Regions from separate parts of the Desulfofundulus luciae genome, predicted to be linked through region 1. Evidence: riboswitches for the same ligand, from Rfam matches in the RefSeq annotation. Region 1 holds a riboswitch; each other region holds the start of a gene.
What was found. A riboswitch is a leader RNA that binds a small molecule or an ion and turns the genes downstream of it on or off. The one in region 1 is predicted to bind cyclic di-GMP.
Positions count from the first base shown of each region.

Region 2: linked by a shared signal. The riboswitch ahead of J2Z49_RS09400 (HD-GYP domain-containing protein) and the one ahead of J2Z49_RS05725 (ATP-binding protein) in region 1 are both predicted to bind cyclic di-GMP.
Region 3: linked by a shared signal. The riboswitch ahead of J2Z49_RS07975 (type II secretion system F family protein) and the one ahead of J2Z49_RS05725 (ATP-binding protein) in region 1 are both predicted to bind cyclic di-GMP.
Region 4: linked by a shared signal. The riboswitch ahead of flgB (flagellar basal body rod protein FlgB) and the one ahead of J2Z49_RS05725 (ATP-binding protein) in region 1 are both predicted to bind cyclic di-GMP.

Region 1 covers NZ_JAUSUX010000007.1:39,062-42,617, forward strand. The annotation lists gene J2Z49_RS05720 (STAS domain-containing protein) at 1-224, opposite strand, end outside; gene J2Z49_RS05725 (ATP-binding protein) at 385-1,374, opposite strand; cyclic di-GMP riboswitch class I at 1,698-1,783, opposite strand; tRNA gene J2Z49_RS05730 (tRNA-Thr) at 2,164-2,238, opposite strand; gene J2Z49_RS05735 (methylated-DNA--[protein]-cysteine S-methyltransferase) at 2,248-2,850, opposite strand; gene J2Z49_RS05740 (DMT family transporter) at 2,885-3,556, opposite strand, start outside.
Region 2 covers NZ_JAUSUX010000014.1:17,541-21,096, forward strand. The annotation lists partial or broken gene J2Z49_RS09395 (UPF0236 family transposase-like protein) at 1-316, shown strand, start outside; cyclic di-GMP riboswitch class I at 1,572-1,673, shown strand; gene J2Z49_RS09400 (HD-GYP domain-containing protein) at 1,989-2,612, shown strand; gene J2Z49_RS09405 (methyl-accepting chemotaxis protein) at 2,644-3,556, shown strand, end outside.
Region 3 covers NZ_JAUSUX010000011.1:12,612-16,167, reverse strand. The annotation lists gene J2Z49_RS07980 (prepilin-type N-terminal cleavage/methylation domain-containing protein) at 1-70, opposite strand, end outside; gene J2Z49_RS07975 (type II secretion system F family protein) at 204-1,436, opposite strand; cyclic di-GMP riboswitch class I at 1,491-1,579, opposite strand; gene J2Z49_RS07970 (type IV pilus twitching motility protein PilT) at 1,648-2,733, opposite strand; gene J2Z49_RS07965 (GspE/PulE family protein) at 2,759-3,556, opposite strand, start outside.
Region 4 covers NZ_JAUSUX010000004.1:39,802-43,357, reverse strand. The annotation lists gene pseC (UDP-4-amino-4,6-dideoxy-N-acetyl-beta-L-altrosamine transaminase) at 1-838, shown strand, start outside; cyclic di-GMP riboswitch class I at 1,044-1,131, shown strand; gene flgB (flagellar basal body rod protein FlgB) at 1,159-1,641, shown strand; gene flgC (flagellar basal body rod protein FlgC) at 1,648-2,094, shown strand; gene fliE (flagellar hook-basal body complex protein FliE) at 2,129-2,428, shown strand; gene fliF (flagellar basal-body MS-ring/collar protein FliF) at 2,445-3,556, shown strand, end outside.

The DNA of each region.
Region 1 (3,556 bases):
ATCAGCATCTGGCCCCCTTTTTGCCGCCAGTCGTTGCTAATGTCCAGCAAACTTTTCAAACCGGTGGAATCAACGAAAGAAACGCCCGACAGGTCAACTTCCAGCGTGTGTTCTCCCACTTTCCCAACAACTTCTTGCAACTGCGCTACCGTTTCCACGTCCAATTCACCGTTCAGCACCAGCCGGCACACCCCCCGGTCAACGTAAACATCTACTTTCAGCAACAAAATCACCCCCTCTTTCATTGGTCTTGTCCGGTTTTAATGCCGAAGTCCAGGGCCAGGGCGGTACCTGACGGTCCTGTATTAAGGTAGAGGTGGTCCGCATAGTAGAGCATCAGGGTAAATCCACACCCCAGGGAATTCTTGGTTGAATAATGTTGCATCACGTTGCCCGGGCCAATTCGCTGGTTTTGATTCCCGGACCCCGGTCCTGAACGATAATCCTGACGGTGTCCCCTGACTGCCTGGCTTGCCAGCAACCGCCCCCTGCATGTTTGAGAGCATTGGCCAGCGCCTCTGTCAAGCACAAGGCAATCGCGTGCTGCCTGCGGCTGTCGAGAACAGGCAAGGCTTCCCGCATTGCCCGGCGGGCTTCCGGAATGTCATGGGTCTGCCGGACCTCACCCCTGGCCAGTTCCGTCCCTTCTGAGATCACTTTTTCCATTTCTCCACTATTCACCAGGTATAACCGGCCCCCCGTTACCGCCGCTATGGCCTCCCGGTAAGCCTGCATCTCCTGCTGGTGCATCTTTCTCTCCTTTTCAATCACCTCGGTGATGTCAAAGGCCAGCAGTCCACCGCTCCTGTGGTCGAAGGGCACGCCGTGAAGGTCAAACACCTTTTGCCCGTCAGCGCTAATGATCACCTCGCGGCGGTGTTCGGCCTGGCGGATAGCCTGGCGCATCAGTTTTTCCGCTTCTTCCATAGGCAGGTCCAGGTCAGCCTGGCCTGAAAGGTAGCGGAAGCGCCCTCCTTCATATTTCATCACCTTCCCCACCCTGAGAGCGTTAATTAGTTCGGATTTCTCCACCTCAGCCAGCAGTTTCTCCCTGACCAGGTCCTGAAGGTGCTCCGGCAAGTGCCGGGAAATCTCCTGTATTAGCTCGCCGGCGCTTCCGGCCAGCAACTGATACTCCTCCCTGCTAAGACGACGGGCAGTCCCCTGCTTCCGGTGGACACACAGGATATCAAAAACGTGGACGTTATTTTTCCCTTTGAACGGTACCCCGGCCACCTCGACCCACAAGTTTTCCTGCAGCCTGATTACATACCGCCCCGGAACAGGAGCTTCCGTTTCCAGCCCAAACTCCGTGGTATTTAACACCAGGATGTGAGCCGGATACTGCCTGCCATGCTCATCTTCCAGTAACACCCGGACAGGCGGCGAAGGCACCCGCCGAAGGGGGCTTAGCTGGACAAAATACTGGCACTCCACACAAGGACGGTCCGGTTCTTTCTTTGCGCATTCAAGACACCGTTGCATTTTTTCACCACCCTTCTGCCTTTCAGCCCCTCCCGGCCCCATGCCCTTTCAATTGCCACAATACTGCCAGCAAATGTCCCAGCCATTGGCTCTGTTAGAGTCGACCTCTATACCCCAAATGGGTAAACATACTTTTTTATAAGCAGGAACGGCAGCCTGACCAGGCTGCCGCAACAAAACACCATTAAAAAGAAAACAATCAATACCTTTATCGCGGCAGCCTGGCAGTCATACCCTTTAGGGCTGCAGACCCATGGCTTTGCGCCCCACCCTTTCGAGTGGTTTGCCTTTAACACAATAAAGACAATAAAGTTTTTAATTTAACAGTTAAAAGGCTGATTCAACACCGCCAGAACACAGAAAATTTTCCACCAGCGAAAAATTCAGCCCCTGAAGAACTGTTAGGTATGGGAAATATGATGAGAGAAAATACAAAAACAGGCCCGTGTGGATAAGAACGGACATGACGTGCTCCGCCAGCAACCAGAAGGAGCAGAGAGGAATAATCCTTGTAGACAAAATTCATAACCACCGGTACCAAAGCCATGTCTGCGGACAAGATACCTGCACCCAAAAGTTAATATACGATATCCATTTTTATTTTCCCTTCTGAAAGAAGCAAGACAATGTAATATAATAAACAATAAACGCCGCAAACCCTTGCGGCGTCTAGCTTTTTGGAGCTGGTGGTCGGATTCGAACCGACGACCTGCGCATTACGAGTGCGCTGCTCTACCCCTGAGCCACACCAGCACTTTTCTGTTATCTCATTTGACTACCCGGCGCATTACTTATATTAACGCAAACAGAGTCATTTGTCAATTGGTATCGCCCGGTGGGGCCGGGTCGCACGCCTTCGAGTTGCAATAGCTGCAGTTTTAGAGGCAGGCCGCCGCCAAAACCGCCGGGCGATCCATCCCGGCGGATTACCCGGTGGCAGGGAATAACCAGTGGAACCCGGTTGGTCCCCAAAGCCCCGCCCACGGCCCGGGCGGCCCGGGGGCTGCCGACGGCTGCCGCCACCTGCTGGTACGACCATAATTCACCGTACCCGATGTGCCGTACAAAATCCAGCACCCGGGCCACAAAAGGGGTGCACCAGGAAAGATCCACGGGAATATCCGTAAAGGAAACCGGCCGGCCCTGGAAGTATTGGTTCAGCCTTTCTTCCAGAAAAGCCACGGGCCACCTTTTTAATGCAGGCCCACTTCCTTGATTGACTTCTGCGGGTATTACTTCATCCATCAGAGCAGCCAGGGCTTCCTCCCGGCTGGGCCGGGGAAATGTCAGGACCAGCAGCCCCTGCCTACCCCAGGCAGTACCAACCCAGCCCGCTCTGGTGGATAATAAATGAAACCCATTCACAGAACGCCCCCCCACAGCCGCAAAATGGAACAAGCTATTTTTCCGCTGCCGCCCGGATAAAAATGGACAGGCCCGTGATAATAATCGCCCCGCCCGCAAGCTGTAAGGGTGAAGGCACCTGGTGAAAAATAATATAAGCCAGAATGGTTGCCCCCACCGGCTCGCCGAGTATGCTCACTGAGACCACGGCAGCCTTGACATAACGCAGGGCCCAGTTGAAAATGGTATGCCCGAAAATGGTGGGCACCAGGGCCAGGAGGAAAAACCACAGCCATGTGGAAGGCGGGTAAGGAAAAAAGGACAAGCCGGCCAGCAGCGCACCCAGGAACAAAGTCACGGTACTGACCCCGTAAACAACAAAAATGTACGGGAATAGTGACAGGCGGTGCCGCAAGCCGCGCCCGATCAATACATAGCCGGCAATAAAAATAGCCCCGGCAAAAGCCAGGATGTCTCCCAAAAAAGCCTGCCCGCCGATCTGAAAATCACCCACACCCACAATAGTGCTGCCGGTTAAAGCCAGGGCTGCCCCCACAAGCCCCGTGCGGGCGATTTTTTCTTTAAAGATCAGGTAGCCGCCTAAAACCACAAATAAGGGTTGCATGGTGACCAGCACGGTGGAACTGGCAATAGATGTGTACTCAAGGGAAGTAATCCAGGCAGTGAAATGCAATGCCAGCAGCACGCCGGAAAGACAGGCCAGCAT
Region 2 (3,556 bases), on a different contig from region 1:
GGAAACCAGCTTCTTTTTAGATGAGCTACTGGGCTGGCCGGAGCGGGCCAGGATTACCCCCCGCCTAAAAGAACTGGCTGTCAAACTAAGCACTGAGCTTCCCTTTGATCGGGCCGCGGAGATTTTGAGCTACCTTGTTCCCGGGGTAAGTCCCATGACCATCTGGCAGGCCACCCAGGAAGTAGGCGAAGTTCTCCAACGCGAAGGCCAGGAAAAAAGAGCAGCAGTTTTTGAAGATGGCGAAGCTCCCGGAGGGAAAGAAGTGGCGCCGGAGCTGTGTATTGAAGCCGACGGGGTGATAATATCTCTTCTTCGGTCTGTTCCACATATACCACCCCGCATAAGGCATATTCGCAGAGGACGGCGTTGGCTCCGAAAGACAGGGACTTCACATGGTCGGGCGAAATTTCCAGGTCCAGCTCTTCCGCAAGCCCTCTCACTGCCGTCCTGTAGGGATCCGGCCCGCCGTTCGGCCCGGCGTCCACCGGCCTGCTGGAACCTTCAGCCACGGAAGGGAAGAAAACGAAGGCGTCGACAGCAGTAGGCCCCCGCTCGCAGAAAATGATCTTGCCGTCTGCCGTCACCACCATGATTCCCACTCCGAAATGGGTGGCGAATTCGGGTACGGGACTGTACATCAGGTCGACTCTTTCGGCGTAGCTTCCTGAGAGTAGTTTTCACGTTGTCGACCACAATTGGCTCGTCCAGCATGTTGTCTGTGACCAGCATCATGAAATAGTCGGTGGGCCGGAACGAAAGGTGCAGGGAAGGTTCTTCGTGCGGGCCGGTCCTGTGCCCAACGAAAAACTTTTCCAACTGGTACCCGAGTTCGTTGAACGGCACGGGTTCGCCTTTCGCTTCGCGGCGCTTGATTTCTTTGATTTTTTGCTCGTACAGCGCCCTGATTTCGGGCGGTTTTTTCACCGGATGCGGGTTGTAGTAGATCTTGATGTTTTCCCTGCTGTATGGGCCGTAGGCGCAGACTACCTAGGGAACGATAGTCTTTCCTGCGGTGAGGAAGCCTGCAGGGGGTGGGGAGGTACGGCAAAATTGGGTGAGAAAACGTTTCCACTTCAGCCTGCTTTTTTTGGCGTATTCCTAGGTCAGATTTGCAATGAGAGAAGCGAAGACGCCCAGGATAAAACCAAAAATCGCGTTCGACATCGACTTCACCCTGGGAGGGAGAATTGGTGCGTATTTCCGCGATGCTACCCACTGTCGCTTTGGTTCTGATACTTGGAAGCCTGGTACCCGCCCATTTGTCACGCGCGGCGGGATTTTTCGTTCTGGGACTGTGGGCGGGAAATAAAATCTGGTTGGTGATTCGCCACAAAGAAAAGATTGTAGTAGGAGATGACCTTCTACGGGTATTTGGGCGAAGATATCCTGACCCGTAGGCGGGAAGTCGAGGAAAGCCTGCGGGAATACAGGGAGCACTCGGAGCGGTGCGTTCCGCTTCTGGAGGCATTCGAGAAAGAACCTGATTTCACGATCTTACGTCAAGTAAGCTAAAATTACGTCGAAATAGAATAGTGGGGCCGAAAAGTTAAAAAGCTATTTTGTTCGATCCGAATCCTGGAGGGCAAACCCGGCGAAAGCCGGGGGCGCAAAGCCACAGGTCTAAGGTTCCCCAAAGGGTTGCCACGGGGAACTATGACGGCTGGGTTGCAAGGGAGAAAGGTAGCCGCAGGAAAGCGTATACTTGTCTCCCTGCGGCTTTCTTAATTTGGAATAACGTAAAAGGCGGAGGTTTGAGCAAGTATGAAAGAATCCCTTATAGAACGCAAGTTCGGGGGGGGGGGGGGATAATCTGTCTACATCTGGCCTTATTTATTAGCCCTATAAACATCTCTTTTGGGGTTCCCCTTCTCTGGTTCCCTCCTTTTGGGTTCCCCTTTTTATGCTCCCCACCCTTGTACCCGCCACCATCATTCCTAATAAGAAACTTTCCTTATGATTTTTTAATACCATTTGGTAGAGGTGTTTCCATGAGGTCCACACTTATTTACGCTGCTCGGGTACTGGTTCGGGTGCAGGAATCTCGATTTAAGTCGGCCTACCTGCATTCTCAACGAGTGGCCTTTTATGCGCTCTTGCTGGCCAGGGAGTTGGGACTGGACGAAAAATACCAGAAGCGCGTCTACTTAGCTGGCCTTCTGCACGACATAGGCAAAATAGGCATCCCCGACTTTATACTGTTTAAGCGGAGCAAGTTGACTGCCGAGGAATGGGAGGAGATAAAAAGGCACCCGGTTTTCAGTTATGAAATTCTCTCAACCATTCCCGGTATGAAAGAAATTAGTCTAATGGTCCTACACCACCACGAAAGATACGATGGAACGGGCTATCCCGCTGGACTTGCAGCTCAAGATATACCACTGGGGGCGCGCATTTTAGCCGTTGCCGACAGCTTCGACGCCATGACCACGGAGAGGATCTACCGACCTTTTCCATTATCCCGGGAAGAGGCTCTGAAGGAAATGCACTGCTGTGCCGGAGGGCAGTTTGATCCACTTTTGGTGGAAGTTTTTAGTCGCTTGATAGGACGGGGAGAAACTGATTTGAGCCTCTACGAACGAGAATTTACGACTAATTTTTATTCCAAAATTTAAACGTTCACGAAAAGGAAAGGGTGGGGTTAAGTTGCTGTTCTTCAGAAAGAAAAGTGAGCCGGGTACATCCAATACCTTCAATTCGGGTGATTTGCTTTTTGGGCTTAGCGTAGGTCGTTTCATTATGGCACACACAGATCTCCTGGCCCTGTGGAGCCGCTTGAAGGCAGATGAAGCGGCCCGCGAGGCGGAGGTTCAGGCATCGGGTTCCCAAGAACTCTCTGCCACTATCGAGGAAGTCAATGCTTCCGTGGAAGAATCGGCTGCCGCTCATCACCAAATGAAACAGCTGGCAGAGGCCAATCGCTCGGCGATGGCGGAGATGGACAGGCTTTTAAAAGTTGTGGCTACCGGTATACAGTACATGAGAGACCAGCTGAATGAAGTAAGCCAGCGTTTTAATCAGGTCAACCAGATTGGCGAAGAAGTTGCGGAGATTGCAGAACAGACCAACCTCCTGGCACTGAACGCTGCTATAGAAGCTGCCCGGGCTGGCGAACACGGGCGTGGTTTTGCCGTAGTAGCTGAAGAAGTAAGGAAGCTCGCGGGAAAAACGAAGGATGCGGTAGGGACTGTGAAAGAATTAACTGCAGAAGTGGGTCAATTATCAGAGTCAGCCGACCGCAGCAGCAAAGAGGTAACGGATTCCTTTGAGGTTTATTCCAGGCAGGTTACCTCTGTGGTACAAAGCATAGACGAAAGCATGAAGCAGGTGGAACTTGCAACCAGCGCCCTCGACGAAATAACCCGGGTCATGAATCAGGTTGCCACTACGACAACGGATCTTGCCCAGTCGTCCCAGCGGCTTGCCCAAATAACAGCCTTCGGTGACTCTTGTACAGCCAATGCCAGTCACATCCGTGAAGCCACCCTGCCGGTTCTGGAAGAACTCCTGGTCGAGATAACTGAGGATACGCCGGTTCATATCCTGGCAGCCAGGCTTT
Region 3 (3,556 bases), on a different contig from region 1:
CGATGATGGCGATGACCACCAGAAGCTCCACCAGGGTGAAGCCGCGGTTGTCCTTAAGTTTTTTGCGCATAGTTTTTCCCTCCCTAAAAGCAGTGTCTTAATAAAACAAGAAACAAGGGTTGTTAATTAAATAATTGACCTGGAAACGGTGCCTAAACGGCCGGTTAGAGTATGTATGTAAGAACACCTTTGAAACCACCGCCCTACTTCCCCAGCCCCTGCATCATGCTGGTAAACATGGGCAGGAGCACCGAAAGGACGATGAACCCCACTATGCCGCCCAGGAAGACAATCAGCACCGGCTCCAGCACGCTGGAGAGGCGGCCCACGGTGATGTTCACTTCCTGGTCGTAAAAGGCGCCGATGCGGACCAGCAGCGCGTCCAGGCTGCCGGTTTCTTCCCCCACGGCAATCATGCGGATGACCAGCGGGGGGAAGATGCCGCTCTCTTCCAGGGGACCGGCCAGGCCCTGCCCCTCCCGCACGCTCTCCTGCGCCCTGGCCACGCCGCCCGCCACCACCTGGTTGCCGGCGGTTTTCTTTACCACTTCCAGGGCCTGGATGATGGGCACCCCGCCTTTGAGCATGGCGGCCAGGGTACGGGCGAAGCGGGCAATGATTATTTTTTTCAGCACCGGCCCGAATACGGGCATTTTCAGGACCAGGCGGTCCCAGATCTCCCGGCCCCGGGGCGAGGCCCGCAGGCGCTGAAAGCCGAAAGCCGCCGCCAGCGGAAACAGCGGGAGAAGGTACCAGTAGCGCCCCACCAGGCGGCTGGCTCCCATCACCACCCGGGTGGGCAGGGGCAGGGGCACACCCAGGTTCTGGATGGTGTTGATGATGGGGGGCAGTACGAAAGTGAGCACGAAGGTGAGGATGACCACGGCAAAGCCCAGTACCATGGTGGGGTAGGTGAGGGCCGACTTCACCTTTTCCCTCACCTCGTGTTCCCTTTCAAAATGGCCGGCCAGGCTCTCCAGCACCTCGTCTAGCACACCACCCACTTCCCCGGCCTCCACCATGCTGATGAAGATCTCGGGGAAGACCAACGGGTAGGCGCCGAAGGATTCGGCTAGAGAGTGTCCCTGCTCCAGGCGGCCGGTCACCCCGCGCACCACCTCTTTGAGCACCCGGCCCTCCACCTGCAGCTCCAGGATGCGCATGGCACCCACCAGGGGCACGCCGGCGCTGACCAGGGTGGAGAGCTCGCGGCAGAAGAGGGCCAGCTCCCTCAGCCTGACCCCACGCCGGAATGAAGGCAGCCGCAAAGTCAGGCTGACGCCCCCCCGCACGGCCCGGATCTGCACGGGGATGAGCTGCTGGCCCTGCAGTATCCTGGCCGCCTCCCTCGGACCGCCAGCTTCCAGCCGGCCGGAAACCACCCTGCCGGTTAAATCCCGGGCCCGATAGGCATAGACGGGCAAAGCTCCCCTCACCACCTCCCGGAAATAAAAATCCAGGCGACGCGCCTGGAAGTACGTGCCGGAAAGTTCGGCAGCCCGGCTGCCCTGGCGGCTCGCACCGCTTTAGGCCCGCGGCTTTGCGCCCCTGCCTTTCGGCAGGTTTGCCTCTTTTCGCTTTGCCGCACTCTTCCTAAAACTTATCTTAGCGGGAGCCGCTCTGCCAGTCAATAACCAGCTTGTTGTTTTAAATCATTTTTAACAAATTTTCGGCATCGGCCGCCCGGGCCAGGGCCTCTTCCCTGCCGATCACCCCTGTACGGACGAGGTTTCTTAAAGCCATATCCAGGGTCTGCATGCCGTACCTGGCCCCGGTCTGCAGGTGGGAGATAATCTGGTGGGTCTTCCCCTCCCTGATGAGGTTGCGGATGGCCGGCGTGGCCACCAGGATTTCCAGTGCCGCCACCCGGCCGGGGCGGTCCCTGCGGGGCAGCAACTGCTGGGCAATCACTCCTTCCAGGGCGTTGGCCAGCTGCAGCCGGACCTGTTGCTGCTGGTGGGGCGGGAAAACGTCGATGATGCGGTCGATGGTCTGGGCCGCGCTGGTGGTGTGCAGGGTGGCCAGCACCAGGTGACCGGTTTCGGCGGCGGTGATGGCCGTGGCAATGGTTTCCAGGTCCCGCATCTCCCCCACCAGGATGACGTCGGGGTCTTCCCGCAGGGCCGCGCGCAGGGCGGCAGCAAAAGAAAGGGAGTCCCGGCCGATTTCCCGCTGGTTGACCAGGCTCTTCTTGTGCCGGTGGACGTACTCGATGGGGTCTTCCAGGGTGATGATGTGCAGGCGGCTTTCGCTGTTGATGAGGTCGATCATGGCCGCCAGGGTGGTGGACTTGCCGCTGCCCGTGGGCCCGGTAACCAGCACCAGGCCCCGGGGCCGCCTGGCCAGGTGGGCCACCACCTCGGGCAGGCCCAGTTCATCGAAGGTGGGGATGCGCTCCGGGATGAGGCGGATGGCCAGGGCCACCGTGCCGCGCTGCTTGAAGGCGTTCACGCGGAAGCGGCCCACTCCCGGGATGGCGTAAGACAGGTCGCTTTCGCCCACCTGCATGAACTGCTGGAACCGGTCCCCGGGGATCAGCTGGCGGGCCAGGGCCTCGGTATCCCCGGCGGTGAGGACGGGCAGATCCTCCACCCACGGCACGGCCCGGGCGTCCAGCTCGTCGGCGGCAAAAAGCTTCCCGTGAACCCGAAAGACGGGCGGGCGGCCCACAGTAAGGTGGACATCGGAAGCTTTCAGCTCGAAGGCTAGCTTTAAAAGTTCATCGGCATGCATTCCGCCGCAACACCTTCCTTTTCCGTCACCACTCGTTATAGGCCACGCGCATCACTTCCGCTATGGAGGTGATCCCCTGCCGGGCCTTGTCTATTCCATCTTCTTTCAGGGTAACCATTCCCTCGGCCACCGCCTTTTCTTTGATCACATCGGCAGAAGCTTTTTTATTTACCAGCTCCCTGATGGCCCGGGTCACGGGCAGCACCTCCTGGATGCTCGTCCGCCCCCGGTAACCGGTGTGGTTGCAGTGGTGGCAGCCGGCGGCCCGGTAAAGGGTCACCGGATCATCGGGCGGCAGGCCCATAAAAATCCTCTCCGGCGCGTCTTCCGGGAGCTGGTAGGGCTCCCTGCAGCGGGGACAGAGCAGGCGCACCAGCCGCTGGGAAACCACGCCCACCACCGAGGAGGCCACCAGGAAGGGCTCCACCCCCATATCGATAAGGCGGGTCAGGGCACCCGCGGCGTCGTTGGTGTGCAGGCTGCTGAGCACCAGGTGGCCGGTGGTGGCCGCCCTCACCGCGATCTGGGCCGTCTCCCCGTCCCTTATTTCGCCCACCATGATGATGTCCGGGTCCTGGCGGAGGATGGAGCGCAGGCCGGCGGCAAAGGTAAGCCCGGCTTTCACGTTGATCTGGGTCTGGTTGATCCCCCGCAGAAGGTACTCCACCGGGTCCCCTATGGTCACAATATTGCGCTCCGGGGAATTCAACTGGGCCAGTACCGCGTACAGGGTGGTGGTCTTGCCGCTGCCGGTGGGCCCGGTGACCAGGATCATGCCGGATGTGCGATGGATTACCTCTGCAAAACGCTCCAGGTTGTAGCG
Region 4 (3,556 bases), on a different contig from region 1:
GGAAATAGAAAAAAAGATCACCCCGCAAACAAAGGCGATCATTCCCGTACATTTCACCGGACAGCCCTGTGATCTGGATGCCATTCACGCCCTGGCTGAAAAGCACAATCTCGTGGTCATCGAAGATGCCGCCCACGCCCTGGGGGCGGAATATAAAGGGCAGCCCATCGGCTGCTTGAGCGATATGACCGTCTTCAGCTTCCACCCGGTGAAACACATCACCACCGGGGAAGGGGGAATGGTGACCACCAATTCCGGCGAACTGTACCAGTGGTTGCTGCTTTTCCGCAACCACGGGATCACCCGGGACCGGGAATTGATGGTGGAGGATCAGGGCCCCTGGTACTACGAAATGCTGGACGTTGGTTTCAACTACCGCCTCACGGATATCCAGGCCGCCCTGGGTTTGAGCCAGCTGCGCAAGCTGGATCGTTTCCTGGAGCGGCGGCGCCAGATCGCCCGTATGTATAACGAAGCCTTTGCCGGCCTGCCCGAAGTGGAAATCCCGTACCAGGCGCCATATGGCCGTTCGTCCTGGCACCTTTACGTGCTGGCTTTAAAACTGGAGCATCTAAAATTCGACCGGCGCCAGGTCTTCGAAGCCCTGCGGGCGGAAAACATCGGGGTAAACGTGCATTATATCCCCGTGTACCGCCATCCCTACTACCGCTGGCTGGGGGACCCGGACAGCTGCAGCCTTTCCGGGTTTTACTGTTTCCACGCGGAAGAGCTGTACGAGCGGATTATCACCCTGCCCCTTTATCCGGCCATGAGTGACGGGGATGTACGGGACGTGATCGCGGCGGTACGCAGGGTTATAGCCTGGGCACGAAGGTGAAAGGGAACTTCCTCCTTCTTCGACTTTATTCGACACTTTTCTCCGGTTTTACTCCGTGTCTTGCTTTGAAAAACTCAAGTTTTTGTTATTTTTTTGTGTTTTTTTCTTCTCTATAGAAGGAATTTGGGAGAACGTGTCAAATAATTTACCACTTAGTTACCAAAGTCAACCTGCTTTCAAAAGAAAATAACCTGACCTTTAGCACATTGTCCAGGGGCAAACTTCACCGAAAGGGAGGGGCGCAAAGCCACGGGCCTAAAGCGGACTCTCGCTAAGGCAGCCGGGTTGCGACAATGCTTCCCGACCTCCGGGTCGGTTTTTTGTTAACAATAATTTACATAGGTGGTACATTGCGGGGAGCGGCCCCCGAAGAAGATCACGGCAGCCGGGAGGTGGTTTTTTTGGATCTTTTCGCCAGTCCCATTCTGGTGGCGCTGCAAAAGCAGCTGGATGCAGCGGCACTAACCCAAAGGGTAATTGCCCATAACGTGGCCAATGTGAATACGCCGGGATTTAAAAAATCTTCCGTCAGCTTTACGGAGGAACTGCGGCGGGCGCTGGGGGAGGACGTCCTGCCGCTGGTTACCAGTGACCCCAGGCATATCGGGGCTCCGGTCCCGCTGGCCCGGGTGGAACCCACGGTGGTGAAGGAGGAGGGCACCACCATGGGTTACAACGGCAATAACGTGGACATTGATCAGGAAATGGTAAACCTGGCCGCCAATACCCTGACGTACCAGGCCGCCGCCCGGGCGCTGGGCGACCGCCTGTCCCTGTTAACCTATGTCATCCGGGGGAGGTAACAGGCGATGCCTCTATTAGATGTATTCGGCATTAGTGCCTCAGGCTTAACAGCATCGAGGCTGTGGCTGGATATTACGGCCAACAATATTGCCAACCTGCAAACGGCGGGCAGGCCCAACGACCCCCTGAACCCGGCCTACCGCCGGAAAGTTCCCGTCTTTGCCGAGAAACTGCGCCAGGCCCTGGACTCCCCGCCCGGCCAACCCTCCTTCAACGCCGCCGGCGTGAGCGTGGCGGCAGTAGTGGAGGATCCTTCCCCGCCCCGGCTTGTTTACGAGCCCTCCCACCCCCTGGCCGACCCCAATACGGGATACGTGGCCTATCCCAACATCAATATTGCCAACGAGATGGTCAGCATGATTGCAGCCACCCGGGCCTACGAGGCCAACGTCACGGTTTTGAACGCAGCCAAGGATATGGCCCTGAGGGCTCTGGAAATAGGCAGGGGCTAATTATTCATATTGCTGACGAAAGGGGCACTCATAGATGCAAATTTTACCCGTCTCCCCCTTAACCCTGGCACCCACGGTAAGTCAGCCCGCAAAACCGGACGCTGCTGCCGGCGCCCCCGGTTTCGGCCGGATGCTTGAACGGGCCCTGGAAGAGGTGAATAACGCCCAGGTGCGGGCCGACCGGGTGGGCCTCGACTTCCTTACCGGCCGGGTGCAGGAACTGCATCAGGTGACCATTGCCATGGAAGAAGCCCGGATCATGATGTCCCTGGCTGTGGAGGTGCGCAATAAAATAGTAGAAGCCTACCAGGAAATTTCGCGCATGCAGGTTTAAGGAGCTGTTGTAATTGATGGACCCCAAACAGATCCTGCTCCCCATCAAGGAGCGGTGGCAGGCGCTGCCCCGGTCCCGGCAGGTCCTTTTCGCTGCCGCTGCGGCGGGACTGCTGGCAACCGTAATTTACCTGGCCGTTATTATCTCCCAACCTGCATACGCTCCCCTCTTCACCGGTTTGGAGCCCAAACAGGCGGGCAAAATCGCCGAAGAACTGAAAAACATGAAAATACCTTACCGGCTGGAAGACGAGGGTAAAACCATCGCCGTGCCGGAGGGGCAGGTGTACAGCACCAGAATTCAACTGGCCAGCAAGGGGGTGCTGGCCGATTCGGGGGCCGGGTGGGAGCTCTTCGACCAGCAAAAGTTCGGTGTCACCGATTTTGAGCAGCAGGTCAACTACCAGCGGGCGCTGCAGGAGGAACTGCGCCGCACCATCACCAGCCTGGAGGAGGTGGAACAGGCCCGGGTGCATCTGGTGCTGCCCCGGGAAAGCCTCTTCCTGGACAACCAGGTGGAACCTTCTGCTTCGATAGCCTTAAAACTCAAGGGTGAATTGAAGCCCGAACAGGTAAAGGGCATTATGGATCTGGTGGTGGGCAGCGTCCAGGGAATGAAGCCGGAAAACGTACACATCATTGACATGGAGGGCAACGTCTTAAGCGACAACCTGGCCCTGGCCGACGAGCGGGCCAAGCTGGCCCGCCTGTCCATGGATCAATACCAGGTGCGCCGGCAGTATGAAAAGGAACTGGAGACCCGCATTCAGCAGATGCTGACCAAAATCCTGGGACCGAACAAAGCGGTGGCCATGGTTACGGCCGACCTGGATTTTGACCAGCGCCAGACCACCACCACCACCGTCCAGCCGGGACAAACTCTGAGCCAGCAAACCATTACCGAAAGCGGCTCGGGCACGGGTGCAGGTGGGGTACCGGGACCTCCAAGCTCTCAACCACCAGGAAATACCATTCCCGCACTGACAGGCGGCAATTCCCAGTACCAGAAGCAGCAGACCATCACCAACTATCAACTGGGCAGCCAGCAGCAAACCCTGGTCGCCGCGCCGGGAACCCTGCGCCGGCTCTCGGTAGCCGTAGTTTTAAACGGCAACTACAGCGCACCCCA